Regions from separate parts of the Weizmannia sp. FSL K6-0777 genome, predicted to be linked through region 2. Evidence: predicted binding sites of a transcription regulator. Region 2 holds the regulator's gene; the other holds the start of a gene.

Evidence for each region. Region 2 encodes LexA, which represses DNA repair genes until DNA is damaged. Its sites were predicted from a motif close to CGAACATATGTTCG; they were not measured.
Region 1: the regulator LexA is predicted to act here: its motif matches at 3,205-3,218, upstream of recA (recombinase RecA).

What each region holds. Positions count from the first base shown of each region.
Region 1 covers NZ_CP151971.1:1,453,570-1,461,712, forward strand. Annotated here, with positions in the region: gene NST70_RS06730 (DUF3388 domain-containing protein) at 1-92, shown strand, start outside; gene NST70_RS06735 (RodZ family helix-turn-helix domain-containing protein) at 109-1,014, shown strand; gene pgsA (CDP-diacylglycerol--glycerol-3-phosphate 3-phosphatidyltransferase) at 1,071-1,649, shown strand; gene NST70_RS06745 (competence/damage-inducible protein A) at 1,813-3,045, shown strand; gene recA (recombinase RecA) at 3,313-4,380, shown strand; gene rny (ribonuclease Y) at 4,863-6,425, shown strand; gene NST70_RS06760 (TIGR00282 family metallophosphoesterase) at 6,512-7,312, shown strand; gene spoVS (stage V sporulation protein SpoVS) at 7,687-7,947, shown strand; gene NST70_RS06770 (peptidase U32 family protein) at 8,137-8,143, shown strand, end outside.
Region 2 covers NZ_CP151971.1:1,764,177-1,772,319, forward strand. Annotated here, with positions in the region: gene NST70_RS08240 (recombinase family protein) at 1-565, opposite strand, end outside; gene NST70_RS08245 (LysM peptidoglycan-binding domain-containing protein) at 562-900, opposite strand; gene lexA (transcriptional repressor LexA) at 1,108-1,728, shown strand; gene NST70_RS08255 (helix-turn-helix transcriptional regulator) at 2,997-3,221, shown strand; gene NST70_RS08260 (hypothetical protein) at 3,218-3,928, shown strand; gene NST70_RS08265 (HIRAN domain-containing protein) at 4,162-5,142, shown strand; gene glnA (type I glutamate--ammonia ligase) at 5,744-7,081, opposite strand; gene NST70_RS08275 (MerR family transcriptional regulator) at 7,151-7,540, opposite strand; gene NST70_RS08280 (dynamin family protein) at 7,633-8,143, opposite strand, start outside.

The sequences.
Region 1 (8,143 bases), 310 kb from region 2:
AGTTGAGAGAAGACCCGTCACAGGAAATTACATATGACTTACTCCAGCAAAACCGGATGTTTCAAGGCGAATTTGGAGGATTTGATTACTAGATTGGCAGGTGTTACCATGACGGAATTAGGGAATCGTTTAAAAGAAGCAAGGAAAGAAAAGGGCATCAGCCTGGATGATTTGCAGGAGATGACCAAGATCCAAAAAAGATATTTGAAAAACATTGAAGAAGGAAATTATGATTCAATGCCTGGAAAATTTTACGTCCGGGCATTTATTAAGCAGTATGCCGAGGCAGTCGGGCTTGATCCGGAAACTTTATTTGAAGAGTACCAGAGCGACATCCCCCGTACGGAACAGGAAGAATTTCCCGAGCAACTTTCGCGGGTGCAGACGTCCTCCAAAAGGGCCGCACCGGATACCGTCAAGATGATGAACGTGCTGCCAAGGATCCTTGTGGTCGCCGCCATCATCGCGATTTTATTTTTGCTTTGGTTTGTCGTATATAAGTTTGCCGGTCACAACACAAAGGAAAAGTTAAACAGCGGGGCTTCCGGCGATGTGAGCGTACAAAAAGAAAACGTCAAATCGGCTGAAAAGGTGTCATCCGGCAAAAACACCGGCAGCTCTTCCGAAAAAAAGGCGGCGAAAACGTCAAAAAAACCGGCCTCGAAAACGAAGAAAACAGCCCAAAAACTGGAAACCGTATCTTCAAGCGGGTACACGACCACCTATAAACTGGCCGGCACCAACCAGTTCAAACTTGAACTGAAAGCAAACGGCGGACGGTCATGGGTACAGGTGAAAAACAGCGACGGTTCAACGAACTTTCAACAATTGCTGAATGACGGGGACAGCCGGACAGCGGATCTGTCAAAACAAAAACAAGTCACGATCACGGTCGGAAACACCGTCAATACGGAAGTGTATATCAATGGCAAAAAACTAAAATACAATATTCCGGCATCCAAAGAAGTACGCCAGGATATGATCGTCCAGTTTAACGGGTCACAAACGAAATAAGCCTTGTTTTAAGGCTTTTTCTTTGGAAAATATATAGACAGTTGGAGGAAAAGCCAGTGAATTTGCCGAATAAAATTACTGTATCACGTGTATGTTTAATCCCTGTTTTTTTACTCATCATGGCGGTGCCGTTCGATTGGGGCACCTTTGATTGGCTGGGAGCCAAAATTCCGGTCACCCATTTTGTCGGTGCGGTGATTTTTGCCATTGCCTCTATGACAGACTGGATCGACGGCCACTATGCCCGCAAATACAATCTCGTTACCAACTTCGGGAAATTTCTCGATCCGCTTGCGGACAAACTGCTTGTTTCAACGGCGTTTATTTTGCTCGTTGGGCTCAAGCTGGCGCCGGCATGGATTGTTGTCGTAATCATTGCCCGCGAGTTTGCCGTGACAGGCTTGCGACTGATTTTAGCAGAGGGCGGGGAAGTAGCAGCAGCCAATATGCTTGGGAAAATCAAAACATGGACGCAAATCATTGCCATCCTTTTATTGCTGTTGCATAACTTCCCGTTTTCGGCGCTCTCTTTCCGCATGGATCTGGTCGCTTTGTGGGTGGCGCTCATCTTTACCATCTGGTCAGGTGCTGATTATTTCTATTTAAACCGGGGCGTACTTGCCCGCTCGAAATAACCATGCAGTGAAAGGCAGCCTTTCACTGCTTTTTTGCCCGCCAGTGGCTTGTGCTAATCCGGCACGGGAGAAAAAGGCAGCCATTGCTTCGGGTGGATTGGCGGCCTGGATTGCGCCGTCATGTGTTCGTTTTTTTGCTTTAAAAGAAAGGGAGGAATGGAAAGTGAATGCCGAAATTATTGCAGTCGGTTCGGAACTTTTGCTTGGCCAGATCACCAATACAAATGCCACATTTATTGCCGCACAATTGGCGGAGATCGGCGTGGATGTGTACTACCAGACCGTTGTCGGCGATAACGCAGAGCGGCTCGAAGCGGCAATCCGGACAGCGGAGGGCCGCGCCGATCTATTGATTTTTACTGGTGGGCTCGGTCCGACAAAGGATGATTTAACAAAAGAAACGATTGCATCGCACATCGAAAAAAAACTGGTGACAAACGAAGATGCCATGCGCTCCATCGAACAGTTTTTTATCCGTACAAAACGAAAAATGACGGAAAACAACAAAAAGCAGGCACTGGTCATCGAAGGTTCAAAAGTGTTTCCGAATGACCACGGTATGGCGCCGGGCATGCTGGCCAAAAGCGGAAACCATTATTATATGCTGCTGCCCGGCCCGCCGCATGAACTGGAACCGATGTTTATCCATTACGCCAGCCCCGCAATCCAGGAAGAACTGGAAACGATCGAAAAAATCGAATCGCGCGTTCTCCGCTTCTTCGGGATCGGCGAATCCCAGCTGGAAACAGAAATCCGCCATATACTGGACAGCCAAACCAATCCGACTGTTGCTCCGCTTGCGAAAGAAGGGGAAGTGACACTTAGGATTACGGCGAAACACCAGTCGGCGGAAACGGCGAACGAAATGATCGATCAAGTGGAAAAAGAGATTATGCAAATTGCCGGATCGTATTTTTACGGTTATAATGATATGACATTAATGGAGGCCCTGCTCGAAAAGCTTTCGAAAAAACAGCTGACGCTTGCCTGCGCGGAAAGTCTGACTGCCGGCAAATTTGCAGCGGAAATGGCGTCCATCCAGGGTGTCAGCACAATGTTGAAAGGCGGCGTTGTCGTCTATTCAAACGAAGCGAAGATGAAGCTTGCCAAAGTGAAAAAAGAAACGCTTGACAAGTACGGCGCCGTCAGCAGCCAGTGTGCAAAAGAACTGGCGGAAAATATCCGTAGCATTATGGATGCCGACATTGGCATCAGTTTTACAGGCGTGGCTGGCCCGGACTCCCTTGAAGGCCATCCGCCGGGAACCGTGTGGATCGGCATTGCGATAAAAGGGAAAGAAACTGCCACTTATCTGTTGGAACTTCCCGGATCCCGCAACAACGTCCGCACGCGATCGGTGAAATACGGCTGCTGGCATTTGCTGAAACTGCTTTAGGTCGAAAGCCGCTTCTGCTCATGGCAAGTGACGGAAGCGGCCTTTTTATAAAAAAATTTGTTTGCCAAAAATTCAATTTTCGGCTCTTTTTGCCGGGGGAATTTTCATTTTTACAGGGGGAAAACCCCATTTTTTTGCCGGATTTTTGCAAAAAAGAGACGAATGAGCGTTCGAGATTTTGCTTGGCAAACAAAGAAAAAACGGGTATAGTATAGATATAGATTCATTGCTTTCGAGAGTTTGGAATGAATAAAAGGAGGAAATTTTGTGAATGATCGTCAAGAAGCCTTAGACAAGGCTCTGAAACAAATAGAAAAGCAATTTGGTAAGGGTTCCATTATGCGGTTGGGCGAGCAGACCGACCGGGTTGTCTCCACGATCCCGACCGGTTCGCTTGCGCTTGATATTGCCCTTGGTGTCGGTGGTTACCCGCGCGGCCGTGTCATTGAAATATACGGCCCTGAAAGTTCTGGTAAAACAACGGTTGCCCTGCATGCGATTGCGGAAGTCCAGGCACAGGGTGGACAAGCGGCGTTTATTGATGCGGAACATGCACTTGACCCGGTTTATGCCCAAAAGCTCGGTGTCAATATTGATGAGCTGCTCCTGTCCCAGCCGGATACGGGCGAACAGGCGCTGGAAATTGCGGAAGCGCTCGTCCGCAGCGGCGCAGTGGACATTGTAGTCGTTGACTCCGTTGCTGCGCTTGTGCCGAGAGCGGAAATTGAAGGGGAAATGGGCGATTCCCACGTCGGCCTCCAGGCACGGCTGATGTCCCAGGCGCTGCGGAAATTATCGGGTGCAATCAACAAATCGAACACGATTGCGATTTTCATTAACCAAATCCGGGAAAAAGTCGGCGTAATGTTCGGTAATCCTGAAGTCACACCGGGCGGCCGTGCGCTCAAATTCTACTCATCCGTGCGCCTTGAAGTGCGCCGTGCCGAACAGATCAAACAAGGGAGCGACATTGTCGGCAACAAAACGAAAATCAAGGTTGTCAAAAACAAAGTAGCGCCTCCGTTTAAAACGGCAGAAGTGGATATTATGTACGGCGAGGGGATCTCAAAAGAAGGCGAGATCGTCGATATGGGAAGCGACCTTGACATCATCCAAAAAAGCGGGGCCTGGTATGCTTATAACGGCGAGCGGCTCGGCCAGGGGCGTGAAAATGCGAAGCAATTTTTAAAGGAAAATGCGGATCTGAAAAACGAGATTGCCGCAAAAATCCGGGAACATTACGACCTGACAGAAGATGCCGGTTCCCATGAAACCGAGAAAGCTATAGATGAACAAGAAGCTGTGGAAGGACAGGAAGAATTAAATTTGGAGTAACCGGTGTATAAGCGCCTGAAATGCTGACCGCATCCAGGCGCTTTTTGCCGTCCATTTACCGCACTTTTTTGCGCCACAAAATCTGCATGGCGGAGAGGAATCAACACAAATTTACAATGGCAATCTTTCCGCTTCACTTGACAATAAAAATTCCCACCTTTAAAATTAATATGTATATTTTATTTTTCTAAAAATGACTTTCTCCTGTACGGAAAGCAAATCCTCCCGGAAGTTTCCGGAAGGGGGGCCGGTTTTTTCATCCGGCGGCTTTTCCGCATGCGGCTGATGGAACCATCCTCGTCTTCAGCCGGACCGGGACGAAACGCATGATTGGGTTTTCATGCATATACACCGGAGGGGCTTGCCCCGGGATCGACGTTTTACTTTTTAAGCCAGGCGCTGTATACTGTAAACCTAAGGATTAATGTAACAGCCGACATTTTTAACGTAGAAGAAGTTCATAGCAAGAGGAGGTGAGATTGATGGAGTCTCTCATATGGATCATCTCCCTTTTGCTTGTCCTTATCGTCGGTGTAGTTGTTGGCTATTTCATCCGGAGATCAATTTATGAAGCGAAAATTGCAGGGGCGAAAAATGCGGCAGATCAGATCGTTGATGAAGCAAAACGCGAAGCTGATCGCCTGAAAAAAGAAGCCCTGCTTGAAGCGAAGGATGAAAATCATAAACTTCGTACGGATATGGAACGGGAATTGCGTGAACGAAGAAATGAATTGCAAAGACAGGAAAACCGCTTATTGCAAAAGGAAGAGAACCTCGATCGCAAAGATGAATCGCTCGATAAGCGTGAATCGATGCTTGAAAAGAAAGAGGATTCTTTAAACCTGAGACAACAACATATTGAAGAGATGGAAAGCAAATTGGAGGAGATGGTTAACGAGCAGGAGTCTGAGCTGGAAAGAATCTCGGGCCTCAATCGCGAACAGGCGAAAGCCATCATTATTGAAAAACTGGAAAACGAGCTTTCCCATGACATTGCCGTTAAGGTAAAGGAAGCGGAAACAAGGGCAAAAGAAGAAGCCGATAAAAAGGCGAAAAGCATTCTTTCGCTGGCCATTCAGCGGTGTGCAGCCGAGCATGTTGCTGAAACAACGGTATCGGTTGTCAACCTGCCGAATGATGAAATGAAAGGCCGCATCATCGGAAGGGAAGGCCGCAATATCCGGACACTTGAAACGCTGACCGGGATTGACCTGATCATCGATGATACGCCGGAAGCGGTGATTCTTTCGGGATTCGATCCAGTGCGCCGGGAAACGGCACGCATTGCACTGGAAAAACTGGTTCAAGACGGCCGCATCCATCCGGCCCGCATTGAAGAAATGGTTGAAAAAGCAAGGCGGGAAGTGGATGAACATATACGCGAAGTGGGGGAACAAACCACTTTTGAAGTTGGTGTCCATGGCCTCCATCCGGACTTAATCAAAATTCTTGGCCGGTTAAAATTCCGCACGAGCTACGGGCAAAATGTCCTCAAGCACTCGATAGAAGTCGCATTCCTTTCCGGATTGCTGGCTGCCGAACTCGGGGAAGATGAAATCCTTGCCCGCCGTGCCGGTCTGCTTCATGATATCGGAAAAGCGGTAGACCATGAAGTAGAAGGAAGCCATGTGCAAATTGGCGTCGAACTCGCAACCAAATACAAAGAACATCCGGTGGTCATTAACAGTATTGCTTCTCACCATGGCGATACGGAACCGACCTCTGTTATCGCGGTGCTTGTCGCTGCCGCTGATGCTTTATCCGCTGCACGGCCTGGGGCGCGCAGCGAAACGCTTGAGCATTACATCAGACGGCTTGAAAAGCTGGAGGAAATCGCCGAATCGTATGACGGTGTTGAAAAATCGTTCGCGATCCAGGCGGGGAGAGAAGTACGCATTATGGTGAAACCGGAACAGATCGACGACCTGGAAGCTCATCGCCTGGCACGTGATATCCGCAAAAAAATTGAAAATGAGCTGGATTATCCGGGCCATATTAAAGTAACGGTTATTCGGGAAACGCGGGCTGTTGAATATGCAAAATAAGCGGTGACGTGTTCACCGCTTATTTTCTTTAACGTTTTGAAAAGAAAATAAAGATTGTTTTACAAAGCATAGAAAGGATTTATTGCATGAAGATTTTATTTATAGGGGATGTTGTAGGGTCATTAGGGCGTGAGATGGTGAATGAATATTTGCCGAAGTTAAAGGCGAAATACAGGCCGCATTTGACCATCGTAAACGGGGAAAATGCAGCCGGCGGGCGTGGGATTACCAAAAATATTTACCGCGGCCTGCTGGATGCAGGTGCGGATATCATCACGCTCGGAAACCATGCATGGGACAACAAAGAGATTTTCGACTTTATTGAGGATGCAAAATGGATGGTGCGCCCGGCCAATTTTCCGGACGGGACCCCGGGAAAAGGGATGGCGTTGATCAAAGCGGAAGGAACGGAGTTTGCAGTCATCAACCTGCAGGGCAGAACGTTTATGAACGCGCTCGATGACCCGTTCCGGAAAGCAGAAGAGATGGTGGCACTGGCAAGAAAAAGAACTCATTTTATCTTTGTTGATTTTCATGCCGAAACGACAAGCGAAAAGCAGGCGATGGGCTGGTTTCTCGACGGCAAAGTGTCTGCCGTGATCGGGACGCATACGCATGTGCAAACCGCGGATGCAAGAATTTTGCCAAACGGTACAGCCTATCTGACCGATGCCGGCATGACCGGGCCGTACGATGCCATTCTCGGCATGGACAAAGAAGCGGTAATGAAAAAATTCCTGACTTCGCTTCCTGTCCGTTTTGAAGTGCCGAAATCGGGAAGGAAAATATTAAGCGGATGCATCATCAGCCTTGATAAAAAAACAGGCAAAGCCGCAACGATCCAGAACATTTTAATTAATGAAGACCACCCGTTTATCTCTGAATAAACGGGTTTTTTCTTTTTCCGGATGGGTGCCGGGCAGGACAGCGCCTCTTTTTATGTACCGGTGCTTATGAAGGATGGCATAACTCGCAGAACAAAGGAATATAGTAGCAGTGAAATGATTTTTCCCGCTGTGCGGGGGGCAGCTCCCCGGAGTTTTTTTGAGCAAGAGACGTTCACGAAAGCCCGCACGACAAGCAGGAAAATCAGTAGCCTATATGCGGGGCGGCTGCCGGATTGTTTCGGACAGCCGCCCCGTTTCCAGCGAAGCCGGGAAAAGGCCGGGCTGGAAACGGGCAAGAGATACTTCACGTTCGAACATGAATCGTCACTCTGAACGGACATTCGGTTAACGGAAGGAGACAAGGAGGAGAAGGAATGGAAATATTAAAAGTTTCAGCAAAATCTAATCCTAATTCTGTAGCTGGTGCACTTGCCGGTGTTCTTCGTGAAAGAGGGGGGGCGGAAATCCAGGCGATCGGGGCGGGCGCCATTAATCAGGCTGTAAAAGCCGTTGCCATCGCAAGAGGGTTTGTGGCCCCGAGCGGTGTGGATTTAATTTGCATCCCGGCTTTCACGGATATTCAGATTGAAGGAGAAGAAAGAACCGCTATTAAACTCATCATTGAACCCCGCTGATATAGATTGAAAAGAAACGCTGTTTGCAGAAGCAGACAGCTTTTTTTTGTATGGAAAAAAGGTTTGCGGAAACTGTCATACTTTATCAGCAAAAAGAACCCGTCCACGTGATAAAGTAAAATCGTGGCGCGCTTTATCTTTGCGCCTTTTTTACTGCAGCCTGAAAAGTGGCTGAAGGAGGGGTGGAAGTTGATCC
Region 2 (8,143 bases):
TCGCAGCAATTTCCTGAAAAGTCAAGCCGTTATCCCGCAGGCGGATAATTTCTTCAACAGGCACTTCCTTTCGCTCCCTGCCGTCCGGATTCCGCTTCCCTTTTAAATTTTTTTCCGGGCGGTAGCCGTTTTTGACTGCACGCTCCATTCCCCTTTTAATTTTTAAGTTATGCAGCTTTCGCTGATACTCTTCAACCATGCTGACAATTTTCAGTACCATTGAATCGGATTCCGAAAGCTCCAATTCTCCGTTTTGCGCATAACAATATACTTTAACCCCTCTTTTATATAAAAAATGAAGCAATGCAATTTTTGCGTTTCCTCTTCCGATCCGTGTTTCATCCTGCACCAGTACGGCGTCAATCTTTTCATTTTCAATCGTATCAAGAAGATCAAGGATGCCGGGCCTGTCCAGGTCATAGCCGCTTGCCCGGTCACAGATCACCCCGGACACTTGAAAACCGTGGGAATCCGAAAGCTTCACCAGCTCTTCCCGCTGCCTCGCCAAGGAAGTTTCCTGGCTTTCTTTTTCCGTGCTTACTCTGCAATATAAAACAACTTTCATTTTTTCGTCTCCCGTTGTGATTTCATCGCAAGTTCCCTTTTATCATCGCTGAATTCATTTTTTTCTACCGGAATGACAATTTTTTCGCCGGCTTTGATCATGTTGCCGTCAATATCATTATGACGCTCAACCCAGCTGATAAATGCTTCCCTCGACATTTTGCCCTTTTCCGCATACTGTCCGGCGATGTTCCAAAGCGTCTCGCCCTCTGTGACGCTGATTTTGATATAGTGTGGGGATGGATCCCGCAGACTTCCAATCATGAAAAATCCGAAAACAAGCGTAAGCCCTGCTAAAATCATAACATAGTTATACTTTTTCCATAATCGTGACATCTCCATCTTCCTCCCGCGAATATTCGTTCGTCCAATCACCAGTTCTATTATAAAACGAACGCCTGTTTTTCGTCAACATTTTTTTCGAACTTACGTTTGTTTTATCTGCTGCAATGTGATATAATAATAGCAAATAATGGCATTCCTCCCGTAAGCGTCCCCATACGCAGCGCGGGTGCCAAACAAAACTGTGACGAGGTGAATAGAATGGCAAAACTATCAAAACGGCAACAGGCGATACTTGATTTCATCAAGCATGAAGTAAAAACAAAAGGTTATCCCCCTTCCGTGCGGGAAATTGGCCAGGCAGTCGGGCTTGCTTCCAGCTCAACTGTTCATGGCCATCTCGCAAGGCTTGAAAGCAAGGGGCTGATCAGGCGCGACCCTACAAAGCCGAGAGCGATTGAAATTTTGGACCATGATGAAGAAATACCAGCCCAAAATGTTGTCAATGTGCCTATTGTCGGAAAAGTAACAGCAGGCATACCGATTACAGCTGTAGAAAATATTGAAGAGTATTTTCCGCTTCCAGAACATCTTGTCCCGTCTGACGAGTCCGTCTACATGCTGGAAATTGAAGGGGACAGCATGGTGGATGCCGGGATTTTAAACGGCGATTATGTGATTGTCCGCTCCCAGCAGACGGCAAACAACGGGGATATCGTGGTCGCTATGACAGATGAAAATGAAGCGACAGTAAAAAGATTTTTCAAGGAAAAAGACTACTTCCGATTGCAGCCTGAAAACCAGACAATGGAACCGATCATATTGAAAAACGTCACCATTCTCGGCGTTGTCATCGGGCTGTACAGGCAAATGGTGCACTGATCAAAAAGAAGCAGTTTCGGCTGCTTCTTTTTTAATAGAGTATATGCGCGTTTGATAGCAAACATACCTGTGGCACGGATTTCTGGGCATTCAATCTATTTTCGGAGGAAAAATCGGGGAAATTAATGGGCATTGGGCGTTCGCCGCAAAAATGCCCGATAAACAAAAACCCCTCAAAGCCTTACGCTTCAAGGGGTTTCTTTCTTAATACATTTCAATATACTGGTCGCGTTCCCATTGGTGGACTTGTGTGCGGAACATATAAAATAGAAGAAAATCAATTCAAAACAATTCAATATGGTAGCCACTTCTTCGCTATTGCTCCCAAAATTAATGACTTTCCCTCAGTTCTTAAACCTGGCGAATGCGGGCCCGCCTGTGAGATCGATGAGCGAAAACTCCACATCATCCGGTTTTTGTAAAATTAGGCTTGTGATGAGGGATTTCATGATGACAGATTTTCCAAAACCCGTTGTTCTGGCTAAAATAAGGTGTTTCCGCATGTCGAAGTCGTGGTACAATTTTCGGCATGATTTTGACCAATAAGCACGGACCAGGTTCCCGGTTTTAAACAGTCCGTTGACCATAGAATTTTGAGTGACAACGGCTGCTTATACACCCGGATTTTTAGCAAACCGTCATAATACATTCCGATTTCCTTTTTGGCGGTCATTTTTTTCGCAAATATACTTTTGAGCTGTTTAATCACTGCCCGGTCTAATTTAAGGTTTTTCAGATCTTTGATCTACAGTTTCATCCGACGACTCACCAGACCAGCTTCCAAGCTCTTTGTTTGACAACATAGTCCTCGAAACTTCTGCCAATGGTATCCGACACCGGTATTCCGTGCCCCATTCGTAATCCCGTTTTTTGACTAGCTGTGTAGTGTACGTTTGTTTGCCATCTTTGACGTTTACCCCGATCAGCGAAAAAATCTCCTTTATTTAATCCGAGTCATCATTTGACAAACCATTTTTTGCCAAGTATGCTTTTGTCGCGATCCCGCCCACTCCTCCCTTCATCTGCAACACTCCTTTGTAAATTACGGAGTAATTTGTTGCTAAAATCAAGAAGTTCCAAAACGACCCACAAAGCATCGCTACGCGTGGATCTGGAATATTCCCGAACTACCTTCTCCAGCGGCATTTGATAAAGCAACGATCGGGAAGGTGGAAATATATCTTGTCCATACAAAATAACTTATGATTTTCTGAAAGAAATTTGTAAAGGTAAATAATAAACTTGTATCGAATTACATACAATGGGTGATGAGATTGAAGGATGATAATGTTATAGTTTTATTGGGAGCATGGATTAAGCAGTCAGGAATCGATCGCAAAGATATTTGTAATAAATTTGGGATTTCCGCAAATACCTTATCTAATTGGTGCACGGGAAAAACATATCCATCTGTTCCGCAGCTCCTAAAACTTTGCGAGCTCTTAAACGTAAAATTTGAGGACATATATAGGAAAAAGGAGGAAAACAAATGAGTGCATTTCTGGGGCTAATTGGAACCGCCGGCATAATAGTCAGTATCGTTTTAATGATTTTGGGGCGGGTTACTAAAAAGAAAAAACACGGATTGACAGTATTTTTAATATCTCTTGTGTTTTTTATCGCGGGGCTTGCTATCCCAAGCAACAATACGGGGGAAAAAGCCACCGATAAGAAAACTGTAAAAAACGTTTCGACCGCTCCAAAAGAAAATGCCGAGAAAAAGGAGGCCTCAAAGCAAATCAAGGATAAGGTAGCAACTGCCACAACTGCTGAAGAACCAACTCCAAAAAAGGAAGCTAACAAGACTAATGAAAATATTGGCGAAAGTACAGTAGCAGCACTGGAAAGTAACGACTTTATGAAATTTGTTAACGAATATAAAAAATTGGGTGGCAATAAAACAGCGGTATGGGATAAACAAATATATGGTAAAAAGGTAACTTGGACTGGAACAGTCGAACATGCAGGAACCAGTGAAGTATTTGTTTATGGAAATGACGATTATAACGGAGAAACTTGGGGCGAATTAGGGGACAAGAAAAAATTATTTTATTGTTTTGTTGCGAAATATAAAGATCCGTCCCAATTCAAAAATATAAAGCAAGGAGAAAAAATTACAGTACGTGGAAATTTAACGTCTCGAGGGGATTACGATTTAAATTATAATTGGAAAATTTACAATGCAGTTTTGGTGAAATAATTTATAGCCCCCTGCAAACGTGAGGCGTTTGGTGAGCTGATGAAAAGCCGGATCTGGGAACACATTGACACTGCAGGATATAGGAAAAAGTACACAGCAAAAGAATTGGATATATCGCCGACACAGTTATCAAACTGAATAAGTTGACGGTCATACTCTACAGTGGAAAAGGCTTTTAAATTGGCAAAGCCGCTTAGATGTAAGGTTGACGATTTACTAGGAGGATGATGAAAATGAGCTTTGACACAATCGCGTCACTGCAAAGGATGCAGCAGATGCAACAGGCGGAGGCTGCAGCCGGTAAACGCCTGGTGTTAAGAAGGTTGAACTCCGGCGTTGATATTGGACTGACGATTGCCGCGTTTTTATTAATACTGCCCACATTTACTTTGTCACTTTGGCTTCTGCTGATTTACCTCACAATTAAAGAAGCATGCACCAAAACATGCTTGGTGAAAAACGTTGCAACTGGGGAAAAGTTTAGAGTTATGAAATCGGAATTTAAACAATATAAAAGAATGGTGAAAAGCAAAGAAAAAGAAGTGAGGAGTATCATCCCGGCAGCTGCAGCGATTGAAGAGCCACCAGCCTCGCCTGCAGAGGAAGAAAAAACAGAAGTTGAACCGCCAGTTGTTAAGAGGCTGACACCCGAACCGCTACCGGATCCAGTAATTCAAGAACAGCCAGAAATAGTTCAAAAACCCGAGCCCAAACCTCAGCCGCCTAAAAAGAAAAGCATCACCTTTAATGTTTCCGGGGTGACATTTGAAAATGATAAAGGTAAGGAAATTCAACCTCTTTTGCGTCGGATTGCCCGCGAGATTGCAAAAGAGCAAGATGTTGAGTCGTACGGTGGATGGACAAATAAAGACATCTTGGAATTTATGGCTGAAGCTTCGGAATTTGAAGATGTGATGTTTGGGGACTATGTATCATTTGAAAAAGAGCCAGACAATGAATTTGACCAAAATGCCATAAAGGTAATGGCCAATTTGAACGAAAAGCAATTTCATATCGGATATGTACCGAAAGAATATAATGTCCAGGTCTGTAAATTACTGGATAATGATTTGATTGACAAAGTAACGGCCAGTTTTGTGGGCGGAAAAACAAAGAAAGTTGACTATGATTTTGAGAAGGATAAAGACGTTGTTGTAATTAACGAGCTCACTTTGGGAGTAGAAATTACATTGACTTTGAAAGAAGAAGAGTAGCCCCCGCAAACGCGAGGGCTTTTTTGCTTTTTATTATAGCACATAAGGAACACAGGTTCTATAATTAAATTATACAATATTTTGTCGGGAGGAAAAGGCGAAGTGAATAATTTGAATCTCAATTTTTACGACTATAAACGAAAAAATTCCAAGCAGACGTCTGGGAATATCGAATAACTTATTTGGACCAATAACGAAAAAGCAACGTGAAAAATCAAAGAAGGGTTTCAACTCAAAAGAAGAAGTAAAGGCTGCCGCTGTTGAAATTGTACATGTTACCATGCACAACACTTTTGAAAAAGCTGTGACAACCAAACTTATTTTTGACAAACCAACCAAAGGGGTGAGCATAAAAAGGGAAAAAGAAGGAGGCTCTTATGTTCATTGAATCTGACAAAGTATTACATCTGATGTATACAGCCATATCTCGGAAAAAATCGAACGTGAGAAAATCGAAAAGTTTGATGACTATTACAGCCGGATCAAAAACTGAAATTTTTTTGGTCAAATTTTGGTCAACTAATTATTCACCACCCAAAAAAAGCAATTTGACCAAAATACAGAAACCCCTCAAAGCCTTACGCTTCAAGGGGTTTCTTGCTTAATACATTTCGATATACTGGTCGCGTTCCCATTGGTGGACTTGTGTGCGGAACATATCCCATTCAATTTCTTTTGCTTCGAGGAAATGTTCGAGAATGTGATCGCCAAGGGCGTCTACCATTACATCATCCGATTTTAAGTTTTCCAGCGCCTGCAGCAGTGTGCCCGGGAGGTCGACAATGCCGGCTTCTTCTCTTTCTTCTTTCGTCATGACATAGATGTTGCGGTCGACCGGTTCCGGCGCCTGCAATTTGTTCGCGATGCCGTCAAGCCCTGCTTTTAACAGGACGGCGAGCGCGAGATACGGATTGGCAGACGGGTCAACGCTGCGCACCTCAACGCGCGTGCTTAAACCGCGGGAAGCCGGAATCCGCATGAGCGGGCTGCGGTTGCGAGCGGACCAGGCAACATAACAAGGCGCTTCATAACCCGGCACAAGCCGTTTATAGGAGTTCACCGTCGGATTCGTGACAGCCGTAAAGTTCGAAGCATGCTTCATAATGCCGGCAATGAACTGGTATGCCGTATCGCTCAGCTGCAGTTCTGCATCGTTCGGGTCATAGAATGCATTTTCTTTTCCTTTAAAAAGCGAAAGATTGGTGTGCATCCCGGAACCGTTCACGCCAAACAACGGTTTCGGCATAAACGTCGCATGCAGGCCATGTTTGCGTGCAATCGTCTTGACCACCAGTTTAAAGGTCTGGATATTGTCGCATGCCCTGACTGCATCCGCATATTTAAAATCAATTTCGTGCTGGCCGGGTGCAACTTCATGGTGGGACGCTTCAATTTCAAAGCCCATTTCCTCGAGTTCCAATACGATGTCGCGCCGGCAGTTTTCGCCAAGGTCCGTCGGCGCCAGGTCAAAATAGCCGCCGTTGTCGTTCAGCTCCAGTGTCGGTTCATTTTTTTCATTCAGCTTGAAGAGGAAGAATTCCGGTTCAGGCCCAAGATTAAAACTCGTGAAGCCAAGTTCTTCCATTTCTTTCAATACCCGTTTCAAATTATTCCGCGGATCACCTTCAAACGGGGTGCCGTCCGGATTATAAATATCGCAAATCAGACGGGCGACTTTCCCTTTCTCAGCGGTCCACGGGAAAATGACCCATGTATCATAGTCCGGATACAGATACATATCCGATTCTTCAATCCGGACAAACCCTTCAATCGAAGAGCCGTCGAACATGATTTTATTGTCGAGCGCTTTTTCAAGCTGGCTGAGCGGGATTTCCACGTTTTTAATCGTCCCCAAAATATCCGTGAACTGCAAGCGGATGAATTTCACATTTTGTTCTTCGGCATTTTTCAAAATATCTTCACGTGTAAACTTAGGCATGAACAGTATTCCTCCCTTTAGGCAATAAAAAGTATATATCTAAGCTATAAAACTAGCTTTTCAACAATGTTAATGGAAAAACCGGGGCGCATCGGACAACCGCTGGCTCGGTCTTTGAAAACGGCCGGCCTGCAGCAGTTCCTGGCGAAGCCGTTTGCGGATTTCTTCATCCGTTACATGATTTTTGACGAGTACCGGCCCGGTTCCGCGGCGGTCGTTCATCAATAAGATTTTTTTGATGCCTGCAATATTGATCCCCTGATCCAGCAAATCTTTAATATCAAGAAGCCGGTCGACATCATTTAAAGAATAAAGGCGGCGATTGCCTTCCGTTCTTGCCGGTGTAATCAGCTCGTGTTCTTCATAATAGCGGATCTGCCGGGCCGATAAATCTGTTAGCTTCATAACGGTTCCGATCGGCAAAAGCGGCATCGAACGGCGGATTTCTTTTCGACCCATGTTATACGCTCCTTTTCTTTATATTTTTACTATATTCCATGTGAGTTTTTTTGTCAACAAAATGTTATATTTTCTCACATCATTTTTTATCCTCAGGAAGGCAAAACGAGTTTTTCGCGGATTTCCATCCATTCTGCCACGTTCACACTTTCTTCAAGGGCTTCAAGACGGGCATCGAACTGTTCGGCAATATCGAGTAAAGCTTCCGATTGCATTTTCGCAAACTCTTCCTCCAGCCATGAGCGGAACGAACCGGCAAGCTTTTCTCCTTGCACGTCAAGATACTGCTGCGCAAGCGGTTCAAACATCGCCTGCAGTTCTTCCTGCATGCCGGCTTTTCCCCCTTTTTCAAAAAAAGTGCGCGCATTTTTAAAATGGCGGAATGCCTTTTCAAACGGTTCCAAATCCGTTTCCGAAAAGGCCGCAGGAAAATCAGGCGTAGCGTGTGCGCCCGCTTCAAACGTGCTGACAGACAAATCAGGAAGCAAACGTTTCATCTCCCTGTTCCATTCCGCGCTTTGCGATGTGAATAATTTCCGGCAATGGGCTTCAAGCCTTACATTTGTCGCCCGCATCTCCTGCGCAAAATCATAGCCAACGAGT